DNA from 3 places in the Pseudomonas sp. YH-1 genome. Region 2 is predicted to be linked to each of the others. Evidence: predicted binding sites of a transcription regulator. Region 2 holds the regulator's gene; each other region holds the start of a gene.

Region 1 (9,687 bases), 440 kb from region 2:
CCTCGTCCAGCTGTGCCAGCAACATCGGCTGGCCATCGCCCTCGGCGGACAGCAGCGCCCACTGCTCTTTCTTGCCCAGACGCCGATACACCTGCTTCACCTGGCTACCCAGGGGCAATGGCGCCTTGAAGTGCGCATCCAGGCGGACGTTCTCCGCGAGGCGGCGGCCGGTCAGGCTGCGTGCCAGGCCCCACATGCCGTGGGCAAAGGGCTTGCCGAATCCATAGTGCGAGGCCATCAGCCGAGACAAGTGCAGCGGGTTGAAGTCGCCGCTGAGCCCGGCATAGCGCCAGCCGACGATCTTCGGCACGCGCCATTGCACACCGGAGTGCGCCGGCGCCTCCAGGGTGTGCCACTGGGCACGCTCGGGCAATGGATCGGGCTCTCGCCCCTCATCGAGAAAGTCGCCACGACGCAGGTAGGTGGTGATCGACTGCCAATAGAGGATGTCGTGGTGCCAGGCCTCGGTGACCACATCCACCTCCAGGCCCAGCTCGCTGCGACGGCTGGTGAGAATGCGGCAGTCGAACTGCAGCGGCTCGTTCTCGTCGAGCAGACGGTAGCGCTGGATATGGCTGCGCAGGTGGATCAGCCCGACTACCGACAGTGGCATGCGCGAGCGGCTGAGCAGACGCAGGTGCAGCGGCAGGCTGATGACCTGCGGATAGAGCAGCGGCACGCCCAGCGCCGGATCGAGGCCGAAGTGCTGGCGATACGCGCGCAGGTGGCGCAGGTCGAATTTCAGGGTGCGGCTGTCCATCGCCAGGTAAGGCACGCGCTCATCACGGCCGAGGCCGCGGCGTGGCAGCAGCATGCGGCTGTAACTGCCCAGGAGGGAGGGCAACTTTCGCTTCACGAAGGTCTCCGGAGGATCTCGCGCCGCACAGCATGGGGCAATGCGCGGCGGCGCGGCAAGTCACCGAAGGTCGGGTGGCGCTACCAGGCGCCTGCAGGTCGCTAGCGCTCGCCCTTCTCGATGCGGCGCAGGTGGCAGGTCACTTCCTCGCGGTCGTGGTAGAGCTGCTTGCAGCCGATCTGCACCTTCAGGCCGCGTTCGCGGAAGGACTCCTCCAGGCGGTCGAGGATGCGCCGCACCTCGGCGTAGCGCTGTTTCATCGGCAGCTTGAGATTGACGATGGCCTCGCGGCACAGCCCTTCACCGATCCAGGTTTCGATCATCGCGCCGGTACGCGCGGGCTTCTCGACGATGTCGCAGACCATCCAGTCCATGCGCTGGCGCGGCCGGAAGGCGTAACCGTCGACGCGCTGGTGCTCGACCAGCCCGGAGTACATCAGGTTCTCCGCCATCGGCCCGTTGTCCACGGCGACGACACGCATCTCGCGGTTCACCAGCTGCCACGTCCAGCCGCCGGGCGATGCGCCCAGGTCCACGGCGAGCATGTCCGGCGCCAGGCGGCGGTCCCAATCGGCGCGGGGAATGAAGTGATGCCAGGCCTCTTCCAGCTTCAGCGTCGAACGGCTGGGCGCCTCGCGGGGGAACTTCAGGCGCGGGATACCCATGGGCCACATGGCGCAGTTGCGCGCCTCGGCCAGGCCAATGAATGCCTCGCGGCCGGAGCGGAAGGTCAGCAGCAGGCGCGGCAGGCTGGGGTCTTCCACCAGCTTGCCGGCTTTCACCAGCGCGGCACGCAGCGGCTTCTCGAACTTGCGGCAGAAGGTCGAGAGCTCCTTGCCATCGTTGGTGTCGAACACCTCCAGCCAGAGGCTACCGCATTGCGGAAAAGCGGCCAGGGCCTCGAGGATCGCGCCGATGCGGTCCGTCTCCGGCAGCGCGGTGAAGTCGTTACCACGTGCCCACTGGCGCGGGAAGATCAGCTCGGAGAAGCGCATCTGACGCATCAGGCGGTCAGCGCCGTCGGCGTCCATGCAGATGAATTCGGCGTAGGCGGTGGCCGGCTTGGCTCGGGCGTAGCCGGGGATGTCCAGGCGCGCGGCATGTTCGGACAGTTCGGCGCAGACCTCGTTCTCGAAGCCGGGACGGCAGTGTAGTAGCAGGGTATTCATCGGGGTGTCTCCTCGGCCGCGCACTATAGAGGCTGCCCGCGAAGGTTTCATGCAGATTCGCAGGAATAGTCCCACAGCCAGCGTCATTTGTTCTGAACCCACCCGCAAGACGAACGGTCCAGAACAGATGGCAAGACCCCGTCGGGCGGTCTAGCTTGAGTGTTCTGGCCTAACCGCCCAGAAGACTGCCCGATGATTGCCCTGCATGGCGAAGATGGCCGCCAATCGCGCTTTTTCTGCGATGGATCAGCTCGGTTGATCGCTCTTTCGCCAAGTATCGCGGGTGCACTCGCGTCACCGCCGTGCCGCCCTGTCGATCACGAGCAGAATCCAAGCCTGAGGAGAATGTCATGCCCGCAGTGGATAGCCTGAACAGCCTGCGCACCCTGGAGGTCGCCGGCAAGACCTATCACTACTACAGCCTGCCTGAAGCGGCGAAGAGTCTGGGGGACCTGGGCAAACTGCCCATGTCCCTGAAAGTCCTGCTGGAAAACCTGTTGCGCTGGGAGGACAACAACACCGTCACCGGCGACGACCTCAAAGCCCTGGCCGCCTGGCTGAAGACCCGCAGCTCCGAGCGCGAGATCCAGTATCGCCCCGCCCGCGTGCTGATGCAGGACTTCACCGGGGTACCAGCAGTGGTCGACCTCGCCGCCATGCGCGACGCCGTGGCCAAGGCTGGCGGCGACCCGCAGAAGATCAACCCGCTGTCTCCCGTCGACCTGGTCATCGACCACTCGGTGATGGTGGACAAGTTCGCCAGCCAGTCGGCCTTCGCCCAGAACGTCGAGATCGAGATGGAGCGCAACGGCGAGCGCTACGCCTTCCTGCGCTGGGGGCAGAACGCCTTCGACAACTTCCGCGTGGTGCCGCCGGGCACCGGCATCTGCCACCAGGTCAACCTGGAGTACCTGGGGCGCACCGTCTGGACCAAGGACGAGGACGGCCGCACCTACGCCTTCCCCGACACCCTGGTCGGTACCGATTCGCACACCACCATGATCAACGGTCTCGGCGTGCTCGGCTGGGGCGTGGGTGGCATCGAGGCGGAAGCAGCCATGCTCGGCCAGCCGGTGTCGATGCTGATTCCCGAGGTGATCGGCTTCAAGCTGACCGGCAAGTTGAAGGAGGGCATCACCGCCACCGACCTGGTGCTGACCGTCACTCAGATGCTGCGCAAGAAAGGCGTCGTGGGAAAATTCGTCGAGTTCTATGGCGACGGCCTCGCCGACCTGCCGCTGGCCGACCGTGCCACCATCGCCAACATGGCCCCGGAGTACGGCGCCACCTGCGGCTTCTTCCCGGTGGACGAGATCACCCTGGGCTACCTGCGCCTGTCCGGTCGCCCGGAAGATGCCGTCAAGCTGGTGGAGGCCTACAGCAAGGCCCAGGGCCTGTGGCGCGAGAAAGGCCACGAACCGGTGTTCACCGACTCCCTGCAACTGGACATGGGCGATGTCGAGGCCAGCCTCGCCGGGCCCAAGCGGCCCCAGGACCGCGTTGCCCTCGGCCATGTCAGCCAGGCCTTCGATGACTTCCTCGGCCTGCAGATCAAACCGGCCTCCACCGAGGAAGGCCGCCTGCTCAGTGAAGGTGGCGGCGGTGCGGCTGTCGGCGCCTCCCCTGCGTACGGTGAAGCGGATTACCAGCATGACGGCCACACCTACCGGCTGAAGAATGGCGCCGTGGTGATCGCTGCCATCACCTCCTGCACCAACACCTCCAACCCCAGCGTGATGATGGCCGCCGGCCTGCTGGCGAAGAAGGCGCTGGAAAAAGGCCTGCAGCGCAAACCCTGGGTAAAGAGCTCACTGGCGCCCGGCTCCAAGGTGGTGACCGATTATTTCCGCGCCGCCGGCCTGACCCGTTACCTGGACGAACTGGGCTTCGACCTGGTGGGCTATGGCTGCACCACCTGCATCGGCAACTCCGGCCCGCTGCTCGACCCCATCGAGAAGGCCATCCAGCAGGCGGACCTCACCGTCGCCTCGGTGCTCTCCGGCAACCGCAACTTCGAGGGCCGCGTGCATCCGCTGGTGAAAACCAACTGGCTGGCTTCACCGCCGCTGGTGGTCGCCTATGCGCTGGCCGGCACCGTGCGCACTGACCTGACCAGGGACCCGCTAGGCACCGGCAAGGACGGCAAACCGGTTTATCTGAAGGACATCTGGCCGACCCAGCAGGAAATCGCCGACGCCGTTCAGAAAGTCGACACGGCGATGTTCCACAAGGAGTACGCCGAAGTCTTCCAGGGCGACGAAAAATGGCGTGCAATCCAGGTGCCGGACGCCAAGACCTACACCTGGCAGGACGACTCCACCTACATCCAGCATCCGCCCTTCTTCGAGCACATCGCCGAGGCGCCGCCGAAGGTCGAGGACATCAATGGCGCCAGTATCCTCGCGGTACTGGGTGACTCAGTGACCACCGACCACATCTCCCCCGCCGGCAACATCAAGAAGGACAGTCCGGCCGGGCGCTACCTCAGCGAGCACGGCGTGGCCTACGCGGACTTCAACTCCTACGGTTCGCGCCGTGGCAACCATGAGGTGATGATGCGCGGCACCTTCGCCAACATCCGCATCAAGAACGAGATGCTCGGTGGCGAGGAAGGCGGCAACACGCTTTACGTCCCGACCGGCGACAAGCTGGCGATCTACGACGCCGCCATGCGCTACCAGCAGGACGACACCCCGCTGGTCATCGTCGCCGGCAAGGAATACGGCACCGGTTCGTCCCGCGACTGGGCGGCCAAGGGCACCAACCTGCTGGGTGTGAAAGCGGTGATCGCCGAGAGCTTCGAGCGCATCCACCGCTCCAACCTGGTAGGCATGGGTGTACTGCCGTTGCAGTTCAAGGACGGCCAGGACCGCAAGGCGCTGAAGCTGACCGGCAAGGAAGTGCTGAGCATCAGCGGGCTGTCCGGCGAGCTGAAGCCGCACATGAACCTCAAGGTGTCGGTGAAGCGCGAGGACGGCAGCCAGGACAGCTTCGAGGTGCTCTGCCGCATCGATACGCAGAACGAGGTCGAGTACTTCAAGGCCGGCGGCATCCTCCACTATGTGCTGCGCAGCCTGATCTGACGACTACCGCAAGACAGCGCGGCGGCCTGCAACGGGCCGCCGCCCGCTCCTTTCGTTTTATTTCGGTGACCAGTGGCGATACGCTATCGTCATTCTCTCGGCGTCACTCTTCTGACATTTTTCTGTGATCGCTATCAAATTTCCGATCCGGCGGCCGATAAGCTGGACAGATGTACCAATTCGTCTTTCTCCCGAGATCCGAGCCTGATGCGCAACAACCAGCCGATCACCCAGCGTGAACGCACCTTCCCCGCCGAACAGCGGCTGATCTCCACGACCAACGCCCGCGGTGTCATCAGCTACGTCAACGATGCCTTCAGCGCCATCAGCGGCTTTTCCCGTGAAGAGCTGGTGGGCGCGGCACACAACCTGGTACGCCATCCGGACGTGCCGCCGGCGGTGTTCGCGCACATGTGGACGACCCTGAAGAAGGGCCGCCCCTGGATGGGCATCGTCAAGAATCGCTGCAAGAACGGCGACCATTACTGGGTCAGTGCCTATGTCACGCCGATGTACGAGCACAACGAGATCGTCGGCTACGAATCGGTGCGGGTGAAGCCCACCGCGGAACAGGTGCGTCGCGCCGAGGCCCTGTATGCGCGGATCAACGCCGGCAAGTCGGCCATCCCCGCTCGCGACCGCTGGTTGCCGGTGCTGCTGGACTGGCTGCCGTTCATCCTGATCGGCCAGATCGGCTTCCTCATTGGCGCCTGGCTGAACTCCCACTGGGGCTTCCTGCTGGCCGCCCTGCTCTCGATCCCGCTGGGCCTCGCCGGCCTGGGCTGGCAGCAACGCGGGCTGAAGCGCCTGCTGCGTCTGGCCGAGCAGACCACCTCCGACCCGCTGATCGCACAGATGTACACCGACAGCCGAGGCGCCCAGGCACGCCTGGAAATGTCGATTCTCAGCCAGGAAGCACGGCTGAAAACCTGTCTGACCCGTTTGCAGGACACTGCTGAAACACTCACCGAGCAGGCCCGCGAGGCCGACTCTCTGGCCCACCACAGCTCCGCCGGGCTGGACCGCCAGCGCCAGGAAACCGAGCAGGTAGCCACCGCTGTCAACCAGATGGCTGCGACCACCCAGGAAGTGGCCGACAACGTGCAGCGCACCGCGGACGCCACCCGCCAGGCCAACAACCTGACCACCGAAGGCCGGCAGATCGCCGCCGAGACCCGCGAGGCCATGCAGCGTCTCTCCAGCTCCGTGGGCGAAACCGGTGAAGCGGTCAGCCAACTGGCCCGCGACAGCGAGCAGATCGGTGGCGTAGTGGATGTGATCAAGGGCATCGCCGACCAGACCAACCTGCTGGCCCTCAACGCCGCCATCGAAGCCGCCCGTGCCGGCGAGATGGGCCGCGGCTTCGCCGTGGTGGCCGACGAAGTGCGCCAACTGGCCCAGCGCACCGCCGAGTCCACCGGGCAGATTCACCAGCTCATCGCCAACCTGCAGAACACGGCCACCGAGGCGGTGCGTGCCATGGACTCCGGCCGTCGCCAAGCTGACGAGGGCGTCGAGCGCGTAATGCAGGCTGACAACGCGCTGGTGGGCATCAGCGACGCAGTGGCCAACATCACCGAAATGGCCACCCAGATCGCTGCCGCCGCGGAGGAACAGAGCGCTGTGGCCGAGGAGATCAACCGCAATATCAGCACCATCGCCAACCTGGCCGATGAGACCTCCGGCGAAGCCCAGCGCACGGCCCTGCTCAGCGAGGAGCTGACGCAGACCGCGCACCGCCAGTACTCACTGGTGGAGCGGTTCAACCGCTGAGGCCAGACAACGCGTAGGGCGGATATCGCGCCAGCGTTATCCGCTGTGACCTGAAACGACGAATAACCCGGAACGAGTTATTCGCCCTACGGCCCAGCGCAAAAGGCTTTTCGTAGGAGCGAGCTTGCTCGCGAACCGGGCCCCGCCGCGAAGCGGTTCGCGAGCAAGCTCGCTCCTACAGGTCCTGCCACCGCGTCAGACTACTTGAAGTCCCACTGCATCTGAGCCGGGATGCTGACATCCCGCGAGGACTGCACGCACACGTCCACGTAGTCGGTGAAGCGCGGCGGCGCGGCGATACCTTCGTCGAGCAGGCGCTGGTTGTCGAACAGGTAGTTGAGGTCGGCGAAACCGCTGTACAGACGCAGCGCACGCAGCACCAGACGCGGGTTGGCCTTGCCGATACGGCTCTCGAAACTGCCGGCCAGCTCGCGCAGATCCTCCGAACTGACCTTGCGATAACGCTGGCCAACTGGCGCTTCGCCTCGGGCATCGGCATACGCCTGGTCGATTTCGCCAAAGGTGCAGGCGGAACCGTGGCCGGCGGAGATGTGGTAGAGGCTGTGGTTGAGCGTCGGCTTGAGTGCCAGCGCCACCAACGCTTCGGCGCAGTAGTCCACGGGGATCACGTCGATCTGCTCATCCAGGCTGCAGGTGAAGCTCTCCAGGGCAAAGCCCATGCGGAACACCCAGAAGATACTCCCCGAGGCGCGGCAACCCAGTTCACGATGCCCGACCACGATGGATGGCCGCGCCACCACCAGGGGCAGCGACGGCAGTTCCTCGCGCATACGCCGCTCGATCTCGGCCTTGGAGGCGGTGTAGTCCACCAGTTGCTCTTCACTGTCCGGGAAATCCCACGACTCGCGCACTGGCGACTCTCGCTGTGGCCCGCAGCACATGGCCGTGCCCACATGCAGGAAGCGCTTGAGATTGCGCGACTGGCTGAGCAATTTGGCGAAGGCGAAGGTGCCTTCGACGTTCACCGGCCAGATGCTCGGGTTCTTCGAGAACGAGGCCACCGCCGCGCAATTGATCACCTGCTCCACACGCATCAGACGGGCGCGCTCGCCGTGCATCCAGACAGTGTCGAGCAGGTCGCCGCAGAGGATCTGGCTTTCCTGAAGGCTCTCCAGCTCAGTCTCTGGCACGCAGTGAAGACGCAGGTTGTCGCGCAGCCGCTCCAGGCCCTGCTCAGGGAATTCTGCTCGGACCAGGAACAGCAACGCCGGACCGTGGCCGTCTGCGATCAGGTGGGCGGCAACGGAGCCGCCGAGGAAACCGGTGGCACCCGTCAGCAGCAGGCTTTGCGTAGAGCCGGGAGCGAATCGAGTGGTGGGAGGGGCAATACGATCAGCGTAGTGGGGATTCATGGCAGCCTTCGGCCTGTCCTCTGGAAACGGGGCGCCGACTTTAGGGAGCCGGCGCGGGCGAGAATAGGAAGGCAGCCTTAAGAGCCGCTTAGGGCAATAGGAATGTGACGATATTCTCCACGGCGCTTCGCAGATGCTGCTCGTGGGTCAGCCCGGACACCTTGAGCGGCTTGAGGTCGTGGTCGGCAGCCGCCAGCCAGCGCAACTGGATCGCAGGCGACAGCGAGTAACCCTCCACCGTGGGTCGATCACCCAGCGCATCACGCTCGCCCTGCACTATCAGGCTCGGCGTCCTCAACTCGGCGAGGTGAGCGACGCGTGGCTTCTCAGGTTTGCCGGCGGCATAGAACGGGTAGCCAAGACAGACCAGCGCATCGGCGCCCAGTTCGTCCGCCAGCAGGCTCGCCATTCGCCCACCCATGGACTTGCCGCCAATCGCCAGCTTGCCCGACACCTCGGCGCGAACCTGCGCGTAAACCTGCCGCCAGCACTCGAGCAACTGCTTCTGCGGGTTCGGCGGACGCCGCTTTCCGTCCGCGCGACGCATAGCCATATAGGGGAACTCGAAGCGCACCACCGAGATACCTCTATCGGCCAGGCGCAAGGCCATGTCGTCCATGAACGGACTGTCCATCGGCGCCCCTGCGCCATGCGCCAGAACCAGCGTCGCTGACAGTTCGCGCCGTGCCGGGTTCCGCAGCAGCGACAAAGGACCGCAGGCGCCCGCGACAGAGGTCTCAGGTGCCAATTGATCCGAATCAATATTCCGGGAAGTGCCTTTATCCATCCTTCACTCCGCTAATTCCGAATTAGTACCTATCCCAAGGGGGAGGGGCGGCATACGCCGTAAGCCGTAAAAAACCTTGCCGGGATGGGCATAGCCCATAACCGTGGATGGAAGCCCATAAATGAGCACAACCAATCAGACCGCTTATAACTATAAGGTGGTCCGCCAGTTCGCCATTATGACAGTGGTGTGGGGGATCGTCGGCATGGCCGTCGGTGTCCTGATCGCCGCGCAACTGGTGTGGCCGGACCTTAACCTCGGCTTACCGTGGACGAGCTTCGGCCGCCTGCGTCCGCTGCACACCAATGCGGTGATCTTCGCCTTCGGCGGCTGCGCACTGTTCGCCACCAGCTACTACTCGGTGCAGCGCACCTGCCAGACCCGCCTGTTCGCAGGCCCGCTCGCTTCCTTCACCTTCTGGGGTTGGCAGCTGGTGATCCTGCTGGCTGCCATCACCCTGCCGCTGGGCATGACCTCCTCCAAGGAGTACGCCGAGCTGGAATGGCCGATCGACATCCTGATCACCATCGTCTGGGTCTCCTATGCCATCGTCTTCTTTGGCACGCTGATGAAGCGCAAGACCAAGCACATCTATGTGGGCAACTGGTTCTTCGGCGGCTTCATCCTGACCGTGGCCATCCTGCAC
Region 2 (9,687 bases):
TCGGCCACGAGGAAGTCCAGCAACTGATGCAACTGCTGGCCAAGACCTCGCCCAAGCTGGCCGAAGAGTTGGTGCCGGGGATGATTTCCCTGTCGACGCTGCTCAAGGTCCTTCAGGCGCTGCTGCAGGAGCAGGTGCCGGTACGTGACATCCGTACCATCGCCGAAGCCATCGCCAACGTGGCGGTGAAGAGTCAAGATCCCGCCGCGATGGTGGCGGCGGTTCGTGTCGCGCTGTCCCGCGCAATCGTGCAAACCATTGTGGGACTAGAGCCGGAGCTGCCTGTGATCACCCTGGAACCCAGGTTGGAACAGATATTGCTCAATAGTCTTCAGAAGGCCGGACAGGGCTCCGAAGACGGCATGTTGCTGGAACCCGGAATGGCCGAAAAGCTGCAACGCTCGATGGTTGAAGCGGCGCAGCGTCAGGAGATGCTCGGCAAGCCGGCGATTCTGCTGGTGGCAGGTCCCATCCGCGCGATGATGTCGCGATTCGCCCGGATGGCGGTTCCCACCATGAACGTGCTGGCTTACCAGGAAATCCCCGACAACAAACAAGTCACGATTGTCGCCACTGTTGGGCAGAACTGATTGAGGTCCAAGGCCATGCAGGTAAAACGCTTCTTCGCCGCTGATATGCGTCAGGCCATGAAACTGGTCCGTGACGAGCTGGGCCCGGACGCCGCGATCATCGGCAATCGCCGTGTCGCCGGTGGCGTTGAGCTGACTGCGGCGCTGGATTACCAGGCCCCGGTGGCGGCCAGCAAGCCGAACCCGGCGCTGGAAGCCGAGCTGCGCAAGACCCAGGCGAAGATCGCCCAGGCCAAGGCCGATCTGTCGGCTCCCGCCCGTGCCAGCGATGGCGTGCGCAAGGACCGTCAAATGTACGGCACCGAGAAGCCGCGTCGCAGTGCTGCCGAGACACTGGCCGCAGCCATGGACGCACCGGCTGCCCCGGCGCCGGCCGCTGTCGGCCAGCAGGCGCTGGAAGCCATGCGTTTCGAACTCAACGGCCTGCGCGAGCTGATCGAAGTGCAGCTGGGCTCCATCGCCTGGAACCAGCTGCAGAACCAGCGTCCGAAACAGGCCGGCCTGTGGCGTCGCCTGCAACGCATGGGGCTGCCGGCCGACCTGTCGCGCAACCTGCTGGAGCGCGTGGCTTCCATCGCCGACCCGAAGCAGGCCTGGCGCATGCTGCTGGCGCATCTGGCGCGCTCGATCAATACCCCGGAAATCGACCTGCTGGAGCAGGGCGGCGTGATCGCCCTGGTCGGCCCGGCTGGCATGGGCAAGACCACCACCCTGGCCAAGCTGGCTGCCCGCTACGTCCTCAAATACGGCGCGCAGAGCATCGCCCTGGTGTCCATGGACAGTTTCCGCATCGGTGCGCAGGAGCAGATCAAGACCCTCGGCCGCATTCTCAATGTGCCGGTGACCCTGGTCGATCCGGGCCAGTCGCTGATCCAGGCCATGGCGCCCCTGGCGCGCAAGCGTCTGGTGCTGATCGACACTGCCGGCCTGCCCGCCAATGATCCGGCGCTGCGCATGCAGCTCGAAGCGTTGTCGTCGCTGAGCCTGAACGTGAAGAATTACCTCGTGTTGGCGGCGACCAGCCAGAGTCAGGTACTCAAGTCCGCCTGGCAGAACTATCGTTCCTGTGGGCTGGCCGGGTGCATCCTGACCAAACTGGACGAAGCCGGAAGCCTCGGCGAAGCTCTGGCTCTGGCTATCAGCCAGCATCTACCGGTAGCCTATCTGGCTGACGGGCCGAAGATCCCGGACGACCTGCATGTGGCACGCGCGCACCAACTGGTGAGTCGTGCGGTGAGCCTGCAGTCGCCCGACGAGCCCTGCGAGGACGCCATGGCGGACATGTTCGCCGGTCTTTACCAACAGCCGGTGCGTCGCGCCAGCTGAAGATTGTGAGCCCCGTGTGGGGCATGGGGCGGCCGGTTGAGCCGCCCAAGCGATGCGGATGCTCTGCAAGACGATCCGCGAGCGCCGGAGGCGGTAGAGCACTGCAACCGGATTAGCCGAAACGCCAGAAGCGTGACGGTCGAACGACGAGACAAGGTATTGATATGGGTATGCATCCGGTTCAGGTAATCGCAGTCACCGGTGGCAAGGGTGGCGTAGGCAAGACCAACGTGTCGGTGAACCTGTCGCTGGCGCTGGCCGATCTCGGCCGCCGCGTCATGCTGCTGGACGCCGACCTGGGCCTGGCCAACGTCGACGTGCTGCTGGGGCTGTCGCCCAAGCGGACGCTGGCCGACGTGATCGAAGGCGAATGCGACCTGCGCGACGTGATCCTCCAGGGCCCCGGTGGCATCCGCATCGTTCCGGCGGCCTCGGGCACCCAGAGCATGGTGCACCTCACGCCGATGCAGCACGCCGGCCTGATCCAGGCCTTCAGCGACATCAGCGACAACATCGACGTGCTGGTGGTGGACACCGCCGCCGGCATCGGTGACTCGGTGGTGAGCTTCGTTCGTGCCGCCCAGGAAGTGCTGCTGGTCGTTTGTGATGAACCCACGTCCATCACCGATGCCTACGCTTTGATCAAGCTGCTCAACCGCGACTACGGCATGACCCGTTTCCGCGTGCTGGCGAACATGGCCCACAGTCCCCAGGAAGGCCGCAATCTGTTCGCCAAGCTGACCAAGGTCACCGACCGCTTCCTGGATGTGGCGCTGCAGTACGTCGGCGCCATTCCCTACGACGAGTCGGTGCGCAAGGCGGTGCAGAAGCAGCGTTCGGTGTATGAGGCGTTCCCGCGCAGCAAGGCTTCCCTGGCCTTCCGTGCGGTGGCGCAGAAGGTCGACAGCTGGCCGCTGCCGGCCAACCCACGAGGGCACCTGGAGTTCTTCGTCGAGCGCCTGGTGCAACATCCCACGGGTTCGGCCGTATGACCGCGGCCTCCGGAGCGCGTATGTACAGCAAGGCACAGGCGCACAACTCCCAGGAACTGCTGATCCAGAAACACGCCCCGCTGGTGAAGCGCATCGCCTACCACCTGCTCGGCCGCCTGCCGGCCAGCGTGCAGGTGGAGGACCTGATGCAGGCCGGCATGATCGGCCTGCTGGAGGCAGCGAAGAAGTACGACCAGGGCAAGGGTGCGAGCTTCGAAACCTACGCCGGCATCCGCATCCGTGGCGCCATGCTCGATGAGGTGCGCAAGGGCGACTGGGCCCCGCGTTCGGTCCACCGCAACACCCGCATGGTCAGTGATGCGATCCGCGCCGTCGAAGCGCGCACCGGACGCGACGCTAAAGATCAGGAGGTTGCTGCCGAACTCAATATGAGCCTCGAAGATTATTACGGCATCCTCAGCGACACCCAGGGCAGCCGTCTGTACAGCTTCGATGACATGTTGCAGGACGGCGACCAGGGCAGCGGCTTTGCCGAAGACGCCTCGCACCACGAGAACGAGCCGTCCCACGGGCTGGAAGACGAACGCTTCCAGGCCGCCCTGGCCGATGCCATCAGCAAGCTGCCCGAGCGTGAGCGGCTGGTACTGGCCCTGTACTACGACGAGGAGCTCAACCTCAAGGAGATCGGCGAAGTGCTGGGCGTCAGCGAATCCCGCGTCAGCCAGCTGCACAGCCAGTGCGCCGCGCGCCTGCGCTCGCGTCTGGCGGAGTGGCGCGCGCGCTGAGCATCGGGTAGTTTCGCGTCGGCTGCCTCTGTGGGGCGGTGCTGAAGGGATTTTCCTTAGGCAAGTTATAGGCTTACGAATTTTTGGGTGACGTTCCTTTGACGCGCCCACCGCAAAGAGCGCACGGCGCTCGATGAATTGACGGCACGCCCGCCAGGGCGCGTTTGGTATCGATGGAGGCAGGTTTGGACAAGAACATGAAAATTCTCATCGTGGACGACTTTTCCACGATGAGGCGCATCATCAAGAACCTCCTGCGGGACCTGGGGTTCACCAACACCGCAGAGGCCGACGACGGCACCACTGCGCTGCCGATGCTGCACAGCGGCAACTTCGACTTCCTCGTTACCGACTGGAACATGCCTGGCATGACCGGCATCGACCTGCTTCGTGCGGTCCGCGCCGACGAGCGTCTGAAGCACCTGCCAGTGCTGATGGTCACCGCCGAAGCCAAGCGCGACCAGATCATCGAAGCGGCCCAGGCCGGGGTCAACGGCTATGTGGTCAAGCCTTTCACCGCTCAGGTGCTGAAAGAAAAGATCGAGAAGATTTTCGAGCGGGTCGGCAGCTGAGGCTGACAAGAGGGCGTCATGGATTTCAACGAATCCGCGGGTGACTTCGAGTCGACCCTGAAAAAACACGCGCGCGAGTTGGTCGAATGCCTCGAGCAGGGCGACGTGCAGACCGCCGTGCAACTGATCTCCGAGCTCAACCAGGCGCGCGATCGTGGGCTTTACCAGGAAGTGGGCAAGCTCACCCGTGAGCTGCACAACGCCATCGTCAACTTCCAGATCGACCCCAGCTCTCCGCGTGCCCAGGAAGTCTCGCAGATCGCCGACGCCACTGATCGCCTGTCCTACGTGGTGACGATGACCGAGAAAGCGGCCAACCGCACCATGGACCTGGTGGAAGAGTGCACCCCGGTGGTCATGCACATCGAGACCCAGGCCAAGGAACTGCAGGAAGACTGGTCGCGGTTCATGCGTCGCGAACTGGGCCCCGAGGCCTTCCGTGACCTGGCCAAGCGTGTCGAGCAGTTCCTCTACATCAGCGCCCAGGACAGCCGCAAGCTCTCCGCGCACCTGAACGACATCCTGCTCGCGCAGGACTTCCAGGACCTCACCGGGCAGGTGATCAAGCGCGTCACCAAGCTGGTGACCGAGGTCGAGTCGAACCTGGTGAAGCTGGTCTGGATGGCGGGACAGGTCGATCGCTACGCCGGCATCGAGCATGACCACGAGAGCATGCGCGACGCGGTGGAAAAAGAAAGATCGTCCAAGGGTGAAGGTCCGCAGATTGCTGCCGATACAAGAAAGGACGTCGTATCCGGTCAGGACGATGTCGATGACCTGTTGTCCAGCCTTGGTTTTTAAGCGTCCGCTGACGCTGTAGAGGGAGCACCGAATGAGCTTCGACGCCGATGACGAAATCCTCCAGGACTTCCTGGTGGAGGCCGGCGAGATTCTCGAGCTACTGTCCGAACAACTGGTCGAGCTGGAAAGCCGCCCGGATGACATGGACCTGCTCAATGCAATCTTCCGTGGGTTCCATACCGTCAAAGGTGGTGCCGGCTTCCTCCAGCTGAATGCGCTGGTGGAGTGCTGCCACATCGCCGAGAACGTGTTCGACATGCTGCGCAAGGGCGAACGCCGCGTGGATGCCGAGCTGATGGACGTGATGCTGCAGGCGCTGGATACCGTCAACGTCATGTTCCAGCAGGTGCGTGACGCGGAAGAGCCGACGCCGGCGACTCCCGAGCTGCTGGCCGCGCTGTCGCGCCTGGCTGACCCGAACGCCGCTCCTGCCGAGGCTCCCGCGGCTACCGTTGCCGAGCCCGTTGCGGAAGAAGCTCCGGCCGCTTATGGCGACATCACCGACGCCGAGTTCGAGCAGCTGATGGATGCCCTCGAGCCTGCCGCCGAGGCACCTGCCGCGCCGGTTGGCGCGGGTGGCGACGACATCACCGACGACGAATTCGAAGCGCTGCTCGACCAGCTGCATGGCAAGGGCCAGTTCAGCGCTGCTGCCAAGGAACCCGTCAGCGTGGCTCCGGCACCTGCTGCCGAGACGCCGGCCGCAGCTTCTGGTGACGAGATCAGCGACGACGAGTTCGAAGCACTGCTCGACCAGTTGCACGGCAAGGGCCAGTTCACTGGTGCCAAGGAACAAGCCCCTGCTCCTGCCGAACCTGTTGCCGAGAAGAAAGCCGAGGAAGCTCCGGCGGCCGGCGGCGACGACAACATCACCGACGACGAATTCGAGAAGCTGCTCGACGAACTGCACGGCAAAGGCCAGTTCACCGGCGCAAAGGAAGAGCCGGTCGAGGCTGCCAAGCCGGCTACCGCAGCGCCCGCGCCCAAGCCTGCCGCCGCTCCGGCGCCGGCCGCTGCTGCCAAGCCTGCGTCCGCCAAGCCCGCCGCTGCCGCCGCCGAGAAACCGGCCAACGAAGCGGAAACCACCGTGCGCGTGGACACCGCCCGCCTGGACGAGATCATGAACATGGTCGGCGAACTGGTGCTGGTGCGTAACCGCCTGGTGCGCCTGGGCCTGAACAGCGGCGACGAGGCGATGGCCAAGGCCGTCTCCAACCTCGACGTGGTCACCGCCGACCTGCAGTCTTCGGTCATGAAGACCCGCATGCAGCCGATCAAGAAGGTCTTCGGCCGCTTCCCGCGCCAGGTCCGCGATCTGGCTCGCAACCTGAAGAAAGAGATCAACCTCGAGCTGATCGGCGAAGAAACCGACCTGGACAAGAACCTGGTCGAGGCCTTGGCCGACCCGCTGGTGCACCTGGTGCGCAACGCGGTCGACCACGGCATCGAAGGCCCCGACGAGCGCGAGGCTGCCGGCAAGTCGCGTTCGGGCAAGGTGGTGCTGTCCGCCGAGCAGGAAGGCGACCACATCCTGCTGTCGATCTCCGACGATGGCAAAGGCATGGACCCGGACGTTCTGCGCGCCAAGGCCGTAGAGAAGGGCCTGCTGGACAAGGACGCGGCCGATCGCCTGTCCGAGTCCGACTGCTACAACCTGATCTTCGCCCCGGGCTTCTCGACCAAGACCGAGATTTCCGACGTCTCCGGCCGCGGTGTCGGCATGGACGTGGTGAAGACCAAGATTTCCCAGCTCAACGGGATCATCAACATCTACTCGACCAAGGGCCAGGGCTCGAAGATCGTCATCAAGGTCCCGCTGACCCTGGCGATCATGCCGACCCTGATGGTGATGCTGGGTAACCAGGCCTTCGCCTTCCCGCTGGTCAACGTCAACGAGATCTTCCACCTCGACCTGTCGAACACCAACGTGGTCGACGGCCAGGAAGTGGTGATCGTCCGCGACAAGGCCCTGCCGTTGTTCTACCTCAAGCGCTGGCTGGTGCCGGGCGCGCAGTATGACGAGCCGGGCGAGGGGCATGTGGTGATCCTCTCCGTGGGCACTCAGCGCATCGGCTTCGTGGTCGACCAACTGGTGGGCCAGGAAGAGGTGGTGATCAAGCCGCTGGGCAAGATGCTGCAGGGCACGCCGGGCATGGCGGGGGCAACGATTACCGGGGACGGGCGCATCGCGCTGATCCTCGACGTGCCGAGCATGCTCAAGCGCTACGCCCGTCGTATCTGACCGCCATGGGTGGGCGCAGTCAATAAAACAAGCTGCGCTCGCTCGTGTGATGGAAGAAGTTTTTTTCAGGAGTGTCTATGGCTGTCAAAGTCCTGGTGGTGGACGATTCGGGGTTCTTCCGCCGCCGTGTCTCGGAGATTCTTTCGGCTGACCCGCAGATCCAGGTGGTCGGTACGGCGACCAACGGCCGCGAGGCAATCGATCAGGCGCTGGCGCTCAAGCCCGACGTGATCACCATGGACTACGAGATGCCGCTGATGGACGGCATCACCGCCGTGCGGACCATCATGCAACGCTGTCCGACGCCGGTCCTGATGTTCTCCTCGCTGACCCACGAGGGCGCGCGGGTGACCCTGGACGCGCTGGACGCCGGCGCCGTCGATTACCTGCCGAAGAATTTCGAGGACATCTCGCGCAACCCGGACAAGGTCCGCCAGCTGCTGTGCGAGAAGGTCCACACCATCGCCAAGAGCAACCGCCGTTTCGCCGCGTACTCTTCGTACTCGTCGAGCCCGGCCGCACCGGCTTCGACTCCCGCTGCCGGCAGCGCGCGCCCGGCCGCTCCCGTTTCCTCGGGCGGCGGCCATGCGCCGGCCGCTCCGGCTCCGGCGACCTCCGCCGCCCCAAAGCGTAAGCCCTACCGGCTGGTAGCCATCGGCACTTCGACCGGTGGGCCGGTGGCGCTGCAGCGGGTCCTGACCCAGCTGCCTGCCAACTTCCCCGCGCCCCTGGTGCTGATCCAGCACATGCCGGCGGCCTTCACCAAGGCCTTTGCCGAGCGCCTGGACAAGCTGTGCAAGATCACCGTCAAGGAAGCCGAGGATGGCGACATCCTGCGTCCTGGCGTGGCCCTGCTGGCGCCCGGCGGCAAGCAGATGATGGTCGACGCCCGTGGCGCGATCCGCATCCTCCCCGGTGACGAGCGCCTGAACTACAAGCCCTGCGTCGACGTGACCTTCGGTTCCGCGTCCAAGGCGTACGGCGACAAGGTCCTCGCGGTGGTTCTCACCGGCATGGGCGCCGACGGCCGCGAAGGCGCACGCATGCTCAAGCAGGGCGGCGCCCAGGTCTGGGCCCAGGATGAAGCCAGCTGCGTGATCTACGGCATGCCCATGGCGATCGCCAAGGCGGGCCTGGCCGATGCGGTGTACAGCCTGGACGACATCGGCCGCCACCTGACCGAGGCCTGCGGCTGATGGATGTCCTCAGCCTGGTCGGCCTGATCCTCGCGCTGGTTGCCATCATCGGTGGCAACTTCCTCGAGGGCGGGCACGTCGGTGCCCTGGCGAACGGCCCGGCGGCACTGATCGTCGTGGGCGGCACCCTGGCCGCCGCGCTGCTGCAGACCCCGGTCGCGGTGCTCAAGCGCGCCGTGACCATGCTGCGCTGGATGGTCCTACCGCCCAAGGTGGACCTGGTCGGCGGCATCAACCACGTGGTCGGCTGGAGCATGACGGCACGCAAGGAAGGCCTGCTGGGCCTGGAAACCGTCGCCGACGCCGAGCGTGACCCCTACGCGCGCAAGGGCCTGCAACTGCTGGTGGACGGCACCGAGCCCGAAGCCATTCGCAGCATCCTCGAAGTCGACCTGTTCAACCAGGAAAGCCGCGATCTGGCTGCCGCCAAGGTCTTCGAGGCCATGGGTGGCTACTCGCCGACCATCGGCATCATCGGCGCGGTGATGGGCCTGATCCACGTGATGGGCAACCTCGCCGACCCCAGCCAGCTGGGCAACGGCATCGCCGTTGCGTTCGTCGCCACCATCTACGGCGTGGGATTGGCCAACCTCCTGCTGCTGCCCATCGGCAACAAGCTGAAAAGTATCGTGCTGCGCCAGTCGTGCTACCGCGAAATGCTGATGGAGGGCCTGCTGTCCATCGCCGAGGGTGAGAACCCGCGCTCCATCGAGCTGAAGCTGCAAGGCTTCGTCGGCTGAGGAGGAGGGGATGCGCATGCCTCGCCGCAGACGTCATGAGGAACACGAGAATCACGAACGCTGGCTGGTGTCCTATGCGGACTTCATCACCCTGCTGTTCGCCTTCTTCGTGGTGATGTACTCGATCTCCTCGATCAACGAGGGCAAGTACAAGATCCTCTCGGAGACCCTGACCGGCGTATTCAACCAGCCGGACCGCTCGATTCGTCCGATCCCGGTTGGCGAGGAGCGCCCGCGCACCCAGCAGCCTGACCAGTCGATCACCGAGCCGCAGGACGACGGCCAGGCTCAAGGCAGCCCCGACACTCTGCAGCAGATCAGCGACAGCGTGCGCCAGGCCTTCGGCGACCTGATTTCCACCGATCAGCTGTCGGTGCGCGGCAACGAGTTCTGGATCGAGATCACCCTCAATTCCAGCCTGCTGTTCCCTAGCGGCGATGCGATTCCCAATGACGCCGCCTTCGAGATCATCGAGAAGGTCG
Region 3 (9,687 bases), 2.3 Mb from region 2:
CGGCGCTCTTGCCCTGCTGCTTCATGGCATCGCTGGATTCGGTGGTGAGCATCAGGATCGGCGTGCTGCGGTAGCCGGCCATGTCGCGCAGGCTGCGGATCAGCGACAGGCCGTCCATGTTCGGCATGTTCTGGTCGGTGAAGACCAGGTTGTAGGACTTGCGCTGGGCCTTGCCCAGGCCGTCCTTGCCGTCCACGGCCTCGTCCACCTCGTAGCCGGCGGACTTGAGCGTGAAGCTCAGCATCTGCCGGATCGAGGCCGAGTCATCGACGATCAGAATCTGCTTTCCCATTGCGTTGTTTCTCCTCGGATTGCAATGCGTTTGTTGTCGCCAGGCGCACAGAAACTCGCGCCATCCCGGCGCGCGGAATTGGTGTGGGGGGCTCAGCCGATGAGGGCGAGGTTGGCCAGGTATTCGAAGACGGACTGCAGCATGTCGGGACTCCTGCCTTGCCTTCAGTTCAGAACAGTTCGACCTCGCCAGCGCTGAGGCTGGTCTGGGCGACCGGGTTGCTCAGGGGGCGGTCGAGTTCGCTGACCTCGCCGCGCAGACGCTCGCCCCACTCGCCGGGCTCGCGGCCATCCAGCGCGCCCAGGCCGACGGCGAGGGCGCCGAGGCGGGCGCTGTGCTTGCCGATCTGCCCGAGCAGCTGGCTGCTCATGTCCTGGAACTGCAGGGCGGTGACCGCGGCGTTGACGCCGTCGCCCACTTCCAGGGAGATACGGTCCAGCTCCTGCACCACCTTCACGGTGTGCTGGTTCATGGCGTCGAGGTCGTCGAGCATGGTCTGGATCTTCTTGCGCGAATCCAGGGCGAAGGTCATGTCCTTGTCGGCCAGCTGGCTGATGGCGCCCTCGGCGTCCTTGATCTCGTGGTAGACCACGTCGACGTGTTCACGGATGGCCTGCGAGAAGTGCGTGGAGCGGGTGGACAGCGCGCGCACTTCGTCGGCCACCACGGCGAATCCGCGGCCGCTCTCTCCGGCGCGGGCGGCCTCGATGGCGGCGTTGAGGGCCAGCAGGTTGGTCTGCTTGGCGATGGCGTCCATGTCCTGGGTGGACTGCAGGATCTCGGCGATCTTGTGGGTCACTCGGTCCATGCGCTCGACCAGTTGCTGCGAGGTGCGGCTGGTCTCCAGGGTGGCTTCGACGAACAGCCCGAGGGTTTCCTGGGTGGCGTGGATGAAGCGCTGGAAGTCGATGTCGCCGTCCAGGTGGCCGCGACCGTCGTAGCGCTCGATCAGCGAGTGGGACAGGCCGCGCTGGGTGTCGATGCGCTCGGCAAGGGCATGGAAGCTGTCGGTCAGCTGACGGATAGCCTGGTGCAGGAGGTTGTCGATCTGGTGGGTGTGGCCGTTGAGCGAGGCCAGGTGGCCTTCCACGCCTTCCTGCAGCGGACGCCAGCGCGGCAACTCGTCGGCCTGCAGGGCAACCGCCTGTGCATTGACGCTGACCTTGTTGGCGCCGCACAGCAAGCTGCACAGCACCAGGCTGGAAACCCAACCGATCGGCAGCATCCACCAGAACGGCACGCCGACCGCGCAAAGCCCGGCGACGACCGCCCACGGCAGGGTCTGGATGATGAGGCGCCGCGGCCAATCCTGGCCGGCTTCTTGAACCGCCTGGGGGTTCAACTGTGAATCGCGCATTGAAGTGCACTCCATTGCCGGGCGCCGGTAACCGGGCCAAACGGCTGCTGACAACGTCTTGAGCAGGAATTCGGCCTGGCGATTTAAAACTAGAGTGCCAAAGCGTGATGTCAAACTGACGGCATATTCCCGTCACAGGGGATAGACCCTTGATCTAGAGGGGTTTTCAGTGAATGACCGTTCATCCTGGTTGCTTGGATGGCGACGGGCGGTAGTGCGCAGCCCTTGTGTGGCGCGGGTTGTGGCGATTTTTCGATGGCAAAACGTGCCCGCCGGAATGGCATCCGGAGCCACGCTTCGAGTGTGGAGGGAAGGTCTGTCGGCGGATAACGCTGGCGCGTTATGCGCCTTTCAGGAGCAGACGTTCTGGTTGCTCCGATGAGAGGTCGGGGTACAGGGGATCGTAGGATGGGTGGAGCTTGCGATCCCCATCGGCCTTACCAGCCACGCTTCGATGGGTATCGCTTCGCTCCACGCCATCCTACGAAAAGCAGGTTGCGGGGTTGTGGGGGATTACAGGGTGCCGAGCAGCTTGCGCGCCGCCTGGGTGTGGTCGGCGATCAGGCGCTTGAGGTCGAGGCCTTCGACTTCACCGTCGATGACTCGCCAGGTGCCGCCAATCATGATCCGGTCGGCCTTGTCGGCGCCGCACAGCAGCAGGGCCGACAGCGGATCGTGGCTGCCGGAGAAGCGCAGTTCGTCAAGCTTGAACAGCGCCAGGTCCGCCTGCTTTCCCGCGGCCAGCTCGCCGATGTCGCTGCGGCCGATGAGCTTGGCCGAACCCTTGGTCGCCCAGCCCAGCGCGCGTTCCGGGGTGATCTGCTCGGCGCCATAGCGCAGGCGCTGGATGTACAGGGCCTGGCGGGCTTCGAGGATCATGTTGGAGGCATCGTTGGAGGCCGAGCCGTCCACGCCGATGCCCACCGGCGCGCCGGCGGCTTCCAGCGCCACGGTGGGGCAGATGCCCGACGCCAGGCGCATGTTCGAGCTGGGGCAATGGCAGACGCCGGTGCCGGCTTCGCCCAGGCGACGGATTTCCTCGTCGTTGAAGTGGATGCCGTGAGCCAGCCAGGTGCGCGGGCCGAGCCAGCCGACGCTGTCCAGGTAGTCCACGGTGCGCTGGCCGAAACGCTGCAGGCAGAAGTCTTCCTCGTCGAGGGTTTCCGCGAGGTGGGTGTGCAGGCGCACGTCCTCGCGCTCCGCCAGTTCAGCGCTGGCGCGCATGATTTCCGGGGTCACCGAGAACGGCGAGCAGGGCGCCAGGGCGATCTGCACCTGGGCGCCTTCGCCGCGTTGGTGATACTCGCGGATCAGCCGCTGGCTGTCGTCGAGGATGGCCTCGGCGCTCTGCACGGTCTGCTGCGGCGGCAGGCCACCGTCGGCTTCGCCCAGGCTCATGGAGCCACGGGTGAGCATGGCGCGCATGCCCAGCTCCTGGACCACGCCGGCCTGCACATCGATGGCCTGCTCCAGGCCGTCGGGGAACAGGTAGTGGTGGTCGGCGGCGGTGGTGCAGCCCGACAGCAGCAGTTCGGCCAGCGCTACCTTGGTGGCCACGCCGAGTTGCTCGGGAGTCAGGCGCGCCCACACCGGGTAGAGGGTCTTCAGCCAGGGGAACAGCGGCTGGTTCACCACCGGCGCCCAGGCGCGGGTGAGGGTCTGGTAGAAGTGGTGGTGGGTGTTGATCAGGCCGGGCGTCAGCACGTGCTGGCTGGCGTCGAAGGTCTGCTGGACGGGAGCCGAGGGCTGCTGGCCGGCGGCGACCAGTTCGACGATGCGGCCGTCTTGGACGACGATGCCGCCACGGGCGTCCTGATCGTTAGCGGTGAAGATGGCCAGCGGGTTGCGCAGCCAGAGACGCGGGGAGGACATGGATGAATTCTCCAAACGGACGGAGCCGTTCGTTCGAGTCGGCTCCATGGGGTCATGGGAAGCCAGCTCAGTGTTCACCCTGTCTGCTGATCCAGGTTCGCTGACTCGGAAGTCAGGCGTGGGCGCATGGTAGCGCCCACGGCGCTGCTCGTCACCAGTCGATCGTCGCTCCCTGGTAATCCAGGTAGAACTGCCCGCCACGGCCGGCGTGGCCATCGACCTGGTCGACGAGGCCTTTGGCGCTGGTCTGCACGTCCAGCGGCGCGGACTCCCCACCCATGTCGGTGCGCACCCAGCCCGGATGCAGGTTGAGTACCGTGATACCGGTATCGCCCAGTTCGACCACGAAGCTGCGGGTGAGCGAATTCAGCGCTGCCTTGCTCGCGCGATACAACGCCATGCCGCCGGAGACGTTGCCAGCCACGCTGCCCAGCTCGGAGGTCATGAAGGCCAATACACCGCGCTCGGAGTCCAGACGCGGCAGCAGGCGCTCGGCCAGGCGCAGCGGGGCGATGGCGTTGACCATGAACAACTGGCCGACGTCGGCGAGGCTGGCGTCGATGGCCGACTGGTGCGCCGGGCCGTAGATGCCGGCGTTGATGTAGATGAGGTCGAAGCGCGAGCCGGCCAGGGCTTCGGCAAGACGGTCCTGGGAGTGGATGTCGTCCAGCAGCAGCGTTTCCACGCGCACCGGCAGGTTGGCCAGCTCGCCGGGATGGGCAGCATCGCGCACGGTGGCGGTGACGTCCCAGCCGCGGTCCAGCAACTCGCGCACCAGGCCCAGGCCGAGGCCGCGCGAGGCGCCGATGATCAGGGCGGATTTCGGGGTGGTCATGGCAGGGCTCCAGCAGGTGACGGAAGGGTCAAGGATAACCCACCCGGATGACGGCACTGATCGTGTAGGAGCGAGCTTGCTCGCGAACCGAGTCCGCAGCGGCGTTTGTTCGCGAGCAAGCTCGCTCCTGCAGACGGCGAAGCGCTCAAACGACAAGGCCCGGCATGTGCCGGGCCCTGTGGATAAAAAGCCCCGGAGAGTGTGCGCCGGGGCCTGGGCAAGGAGCCCAATCAGTCGGTGGTGATCTTCGAGTGCTTCTGGGTGTCCTTCATGGTCACGTAGACCAGCAGCGAGCAGGCGATGCACGCGGTGACGTACCAGTAGAAGCCGCTCTCCATGCCGATGCTCTTGAACCACAGCGCCACGTACTCGGCGGTGCCGCCGAAGATCGATACGGTCAGCGCGTAGGGCAGGCCCACGCCCAGGGCGCGGATCTCGGTGGGGAACAGCTCGGCCTTCACCACGGCGTTGATCGAGGTGTAGCCGCTGACGATGACCAGCGCGGCCATGATCAGGAAGAACGCGCCCCACCAGGTATCGATGGTGTGCAGGGTGCTGAGGATCGGGTAGGTGAAGACGGTGCCCAGCACGCCGAAGGCGATCAGGATCGGGCGACGGCCGATCTTGTCCGAGAGTGCGCCGACGATGGGCTGCAGCAGCATGAACAGGAACAGGGTGGCGGCCGAGATCATGGTCGAGTCGTTCTTGCTCATGCCCACGGTGTTCACCAGGTACTTCTGCATGTACGTGGTGTAGGTGTAGAAGGCCAGGGTGCCGCCCATGGTCAGGCCGACCACGGTGAGCACTTCCTTGGGATGGCGCATCAGCGAGCGCATCAGGCTTTCCTTGGGCTCTTCCTTCTTGGTGGAGAAGGACTCGGTCTCTTCCATGCCGCGACGCAGGAACATGGCGACGACCGCGCAGAGCGCGCCGATGAAGAACGGAATACGCCAGCCCCAGCTTTCCAGCTGCTCGACGGTCAGGGTCTGCTGCAGCACGATCAGCACCGCCAGGGCGATGAGCTGGCCGGAGATCAGGGTGACGTACTGGAAGCTGGAGAAGAAGCCGCGCTGCTCCCTGTTGGCCATCTCGCTCAGGTAGGTCGCGGATGTGCCGTATTCGCCGCCGACCGACAGGCCCTGCAGCAGGCGCGCGAGCACCAGCAGGATCGGGGCGCCGACGCCGATGGTTTCATAGCTGGGGGTCAGGGCGATGATCAGCGAGCCGAAGCACATCAGCAGCACCGAGGCCAGCAACGCCGCCTTGCGGCCCTTGCGGTCGGCATAGATACCCATCAGCCAGCCGCCGATCGGACGCATGAGGAAGCCCACGGCGAAGATCGCGGCGGTGTTCAGCAGCTGGGCGGTCATGTCGCCCTGGGGGAAGAACGCCTTGGCGAAGTACAGCGAAAAGGCGGCGTAGACGTACCAGTCGTACCACTCGACCAGGTTGCCGACCGAGCCACTGAAGATCGACTTGATGCGCTGGGAAGTCGTGCGAGGTGCGGCAGAAGCGGAGACGGCGCTTGCGCTATCCATGGGTATTCCTCTTGTCGTTGTTGTCGTCAGGCGTGCGGACTACTTGTAACGTCACGCCGGCGCGCCGCGAGGGCGGCGCAGTGTCGAGGGCGATAGCAGGCAGCGTGCCAATAAGCGAAAGCAGCGTGGCACTAAGCGTTGAGCGATTTCTTGGGTGGCGCTGGCAGGCGAAGCGGCGCCGATTGGCGAGGGTGTTGAGCGGAAATCCGCCGATGCTCAGGTTGACCTGTAGGAGCGAGCTTGCTCGCGAACGGATTACCCGGCGGCACTCGCGCTTGGCAGTTCGCGAGCAAGCTCGCTCCTACAACAGCAGCCTTGGCGGATGGGTGCTGTTCAGCGCTGGCGGAACAGGTCGCCCGGGGTAAAGCCGAACAAGCCCTTGAACGATGCGATGTACGCCGAGGTGGAGTCGTACCCGCAATCCAGCGCCGCCGCCGTCACGCTATCGCCGGCCTCGAGCGAGCCGAGGGAAGCGAGCAGGCGCTGGCGCTGGCGCCACAGGCGGAAGGTCATCCCGGTCTCGCGCTGGAACAGTCGCGACAGGGTCTTCTCCGAGGTGCCGATGCGCTGGGCCCAGTCGCCCAGGGTGTGGCTGTCGGTCGGGTGGTCGATCAGCGTCTGGCACAACTGCAGCAGGCGGCCCTCCTGCGGCATCGGCAGGGAGAAGGCGACTTCCGGCAGGTCGCGCAGTTGGTCCAGCAGCACTTCCACCAGCCGCGATTCGGCGCTCTCGCCCTGTGGATAATCCACCGGCAGTTCGCAGAAGCTCTTGATCAGCTCGCGGGCCAGCGGCGTCACCTCCAGCACCCGGCAGCGATCCGGCGCCCAGCGGCAGGCGTCATCGCGAATGTACAGGCTGCGCATTTCCGCCTGGGTCGAGGTCACCACTTCATGGTCGAGGAAGGCTGGAATCCAGATCGCCCGCTGCGGTGGTGCGAAGAAGCTGCCTTCGGCCGTGTGTACACCCAACACCCCGGTGATGGCGTAGGACAGCTGCACCCAGGCGTGATGGTGCTTGCTGGTCCAGGAGCCCGCGCGTAAACGCTCGGCGCGCGCATAGACCGGCCGCGGCAGGCGGTCGAGTACCGGGATCAGGCGCTGCAGTTCGGGGGCTTGTCCTTTCATCGGTATAACTTTGGAAAGTATCGCTGGAGCATCGGAGTCTGGCAGGCCGCCCCCTTCGCCTCAAGCCAGTTAACCGATGTTGTCGGTCCGAACGACGGCGTTCGAGCCCTGAAGGAAGCATCCGACAGCGCGACCGCCCAGCGGCCCGAGGCACTCTGACAGGTGTGGTGAAGGCCCTTGTCTGGCATTATCCGCGCCCGGAAAAACGCGTGGTGTGTTCCGACGGCTGTTGTGTAGATTTCCCACAGGATAGTTGTATACACAATTTGTGTTGATTCGTTTCAACACAAGTTTTTCATGTATCCAATCTTCTGGTCGGCGATCGCCATTTCAGTGCTTGCTGCTGGGGCCGATGCCCTCGAAACAGGCGAAGTTGTCCTGTGAGTCAGGAAATGGCCCGTCCCGTGCACCTGCGTCTTCCCTGCCAAAGGAGCGGACCTGAAAGGGTCCGTCATAAAAGTGGAACATCTGATCAGGATTGGCGCCAATCTTGCTTTTCCTCGCCAGGCCTGACCGACCGGACAGGTTCCACCGACAATTAAAAACGCAACACGACTGCACTGATTAGGAGCAACGCATGACTCGCACTCTCGCATCCCTGCTGCTCGCCGGCGGGCTGCTCGCGGCCGGGCAGGCCATGGCTGGCGGTGAAGACCTGGAGCCGGCCAAGGCCGTCAACGATGGCCCGCTGATCTGGCACAACGAAAGCCTGTCCTACCTGTGGGGCAAGAACTTCAAGGTAGATCCGCCGATCCAGCAGACCTTCACCTTCGAGAGTGCGAGCGCCTGGACCTGGGGCGACATCTGGTTCTTCGTCGACCAGATCAACTACAACGGCAAGGAAAGCGCCACCAACGGCAAGAACACCTACTACGGTGAGTTCAGCCCGCGCCTGTCGTTCGGCAAGATCACCGGTACCGACCTGTCCTTCGGCCCGGTCAAGGACGTGCTGCTGGCGACCACCTACGAGTTCGGCGAAGGCGACGTCGAGTCCTACCTGGTCGGTCCGGGCTTCGACCTGGCGCTGCCGGGCTTCGATTACTTCCAGCTGAACTTCTACTACCGCAAGCCCGACGGCAACCGCGTACCGTCCGGCGCCTGGCAGATCACCCCGGCCTGGGCGATCACCATCCCGGTGGGCAACTCCGACATCCTGTTCGACGGCTTCATGGACTGGGTCGTGAACAACAAGGACGCCAGCTCCAGCCACCGCAACCAGTCGGATTATCACGCCAACCTGCACTTCAACCCGCAGGTGAAATACGACCTGGGCAAGTCCCTGGGCTACGAGGCCAAGCACCTGTACGTGGGTATCGAGTACGACTACTGGTCCGACAAGTACGGCATCAAGGATTCTCAGTACTTCACCACCGACCAGAACACCGTCAGCGCGTTGGTCAAGTACCACTTCTGATGTTCCCCACCGACCCCGCCACCTGGCGGGGTCGGTCTTTTCAGGCTTCGTCGGCAAATTCTTGAGCCTGCAGCAATGTCAGCAAATCTTTCGGAAATTGCCGACAGGCCATCCGGCTCGCAGCCCATTGGTCGAACCCTTGCCAGCCTCTAGCTTTGCATCTCTTTTGCTTCACCTAGGAGATGTGAGCCATGAAGAAACTGTTGATCGCGGCCATTGCCGCGAGCCTGGGCACCCCGGTATTGGCGGCGCCTCTCGGGCACCCCAGCATTCCCGCGACCGAAGTGCACGACGAAACCCATGCGGGCGGCTTCTATCAGGACGTCATTACCCGTTCCCAGCCGGCGCCGGTGAAAGAAGAGCCGAAGGAAGAACAGAAGGCCGTGGTCGCCACCAACGATTGTGCGCCGCTGTGGGGCGGCGGTGCGAAAGACCAGCAGGATCAGGCCCGGGCCGCGAACGCAGCTGACAAGGACGACAAGGATCGTGCCGGCGCGATCGTTCCGCTGCCGCCGACCTGCTCCGGCATGGGCCTGGCCACTCCGCTGTACGGCCAGCTGACCGTCGGTGAGGCTGTCGGCATCGGTGCCGCGGTCGTCGCGATTGGCGCTGCCATCGGCAACCACGGCGGTGGCGGTGGCCACCACAGCTCCGGGACCACCGGTACCACCAAGTGATGCCGTGCCCCCGGTCCATTTCCGGGGGCTGTCGTGGCTGGGGCAGGGACCGCACCGCCTGGCGATGCCGGTTCCTGCCCTTTTTCTCGCCTTGCGCTTGAATCCCGCTACCCGCCTGGGTTATCCATGCAGCGCCCCCGCAAAATGCACGGACATCCCGCATGACCCTCCAGGTACCCGCCCATACCGCGCCCAACGGCGAAAAGCCCGCCGGTCGCATTCGCCAGAAGAACGAGGAAGCCATCCTCGCCGCCGCCGAGGAGGAGTTCGCCCGCCACGGCTTCAAGGGCACCAGCATGAACACCATCGCCCAGCGCGTCGGCCTGCCCAAGGCCAACCTGCATTACTACTTCAGCAACAAGCTGGGGCTGTACGTGGCGGTGCTGAGCAACATCCTCGAACTGTGGGACAGCACCTTCAACCATCTGACCGTGGACGATGACCCGGCCGTGGCGCTGGCCGCCTACATCCGCGCCAAGATGGAGTTCTCCCGCCGTTACCCGCAGGCCTCGCGGGTGTTCGCCATGGAGATCATCAGCGGCGGCGAATGCCTCTCCCAGCACTTCAGCCAGGACTA

What was found. Region 2 encodes FliA, which starts transcription of late flagellar genes. Its sites were predicted from a motif close to CTAAAGTTTNNNNNNNNNNNGCCGNTAA; they were not measured.
Region 1: ACKI1H_RS23615 (methyl-accepting chemotaxis protein) is a predicted target of FliA. The motif match lies at 5,242-5,269, and genes of this name have one in related genera.
Region 3: ACKI1H_RS05580 (methyl-accepting chemotaxis protein) is a predicted target of FliA. The motif match lies at 1,776-1,803, and genes of this name have one in related genera.

What each region holds. Positions count from the first base shown of each region.
Region 1 is NZ_CP178184.1:5,192,842-5,202,528, forward strand. It holds gene ACKI1H_RS23600 (MaoC family dehydratase) at 1-856, opposite strand, end outside; gene rlmM (23S rRNA (cytidine(2498)-2'-O)-methyltransferase RlmM) at 958-2,025, opposite strand; gene acnA (aconitate hydratase AcnA) at 2,376-5,108, shown strand; gene ACKI1H_RS23615 (methyl-accepting chemotaxis protein) at 5,316-6,881, shown strand; gene cprA (cationic peptide resistance protein CprA) at 7,082-8,254, opposite strand; gene ACKI1H_RS23625 (alpha/beta family hydrolase) at 8,343-9,041, opposite strand; gene ccoN (cytochrome-c oxidase, cbb3-type subunit I) at 9,163-9,687, shown strand, end outside.
Region 2 is NZ_CP178184.1:5,635,780-5,645,466, reverse strand. It holds gene flhA (flagellar biosynthesis protein FlhA) at 1-590, shown strand, start outside; gene flhF (flagellar biosynthesis protein FlhF) at 606-1,916, shown strand; gene fleN (flagellar synthesis regulator FleN) at 2,081-2,908, shown strand; gene fliA (RNA polymerase sigma factor FliA) at 2,905-3,654, shown strand; gene ACKI1H_RS25750 (chemotaxis response regulator CheY) at 3,852-4,226, shown strand; gene ACKI1H_RS25745 (protein phosphatase CheZ) at 4,245-5,027, shown strand; gene ACKI1H_RS25740 (chemotaxis protein CheA) at 5,059-7,269, shown strand; gene ACKI1H_RS25735 (protein-glutamate methylesterase/protein-glutamine glutaminase) at 7,347-8,465, shown strand; gene ACKI1H_RS25730 (flagellar motor protein) at 8,465-9,205, shown strand; gene motD (flagellar motor protein MotD) at 9,222-9,687, shown strand, end outside.
Region 3 is NZ_CP178184.1:1,223,851-1,233,537, forward strand. It holds gene ACKI1H_RS05575 (response regulator) at 1-292, opposite strand, end outside; gene ACKI1H_RS05580 (methyl-accepting chemotaxis protein) at 462-1,664, opposite strand; gene ACKI1H_RS05585 (8-oxoguanine deaminase) at 2,163-3,521, opposite strand; gene ACKI1H_RS05590 (SDR family oxidoreductase) at 3,673-4,356, opposite strand; gene ACKI1H_RS05595 (MFS transporter) at 4,587-5,894, opposite strand; gene ACKI1H_RS05600 (AraC family transcriptional regulator) at 6,228-7,025, opposite strand; gene ACKI1H_RS05605 (outer membrane protein OmpK) at 7,597-8,433, shown strand; gene ACKI1H_RS05610 (hypothetical protein) at 8,625-9,110, shown strand; gene ACKI1H_RS05615 (TetR family transcriptional regulator C-terminal domain-containing protein) at 9,272-9,687, shown strand, end outside.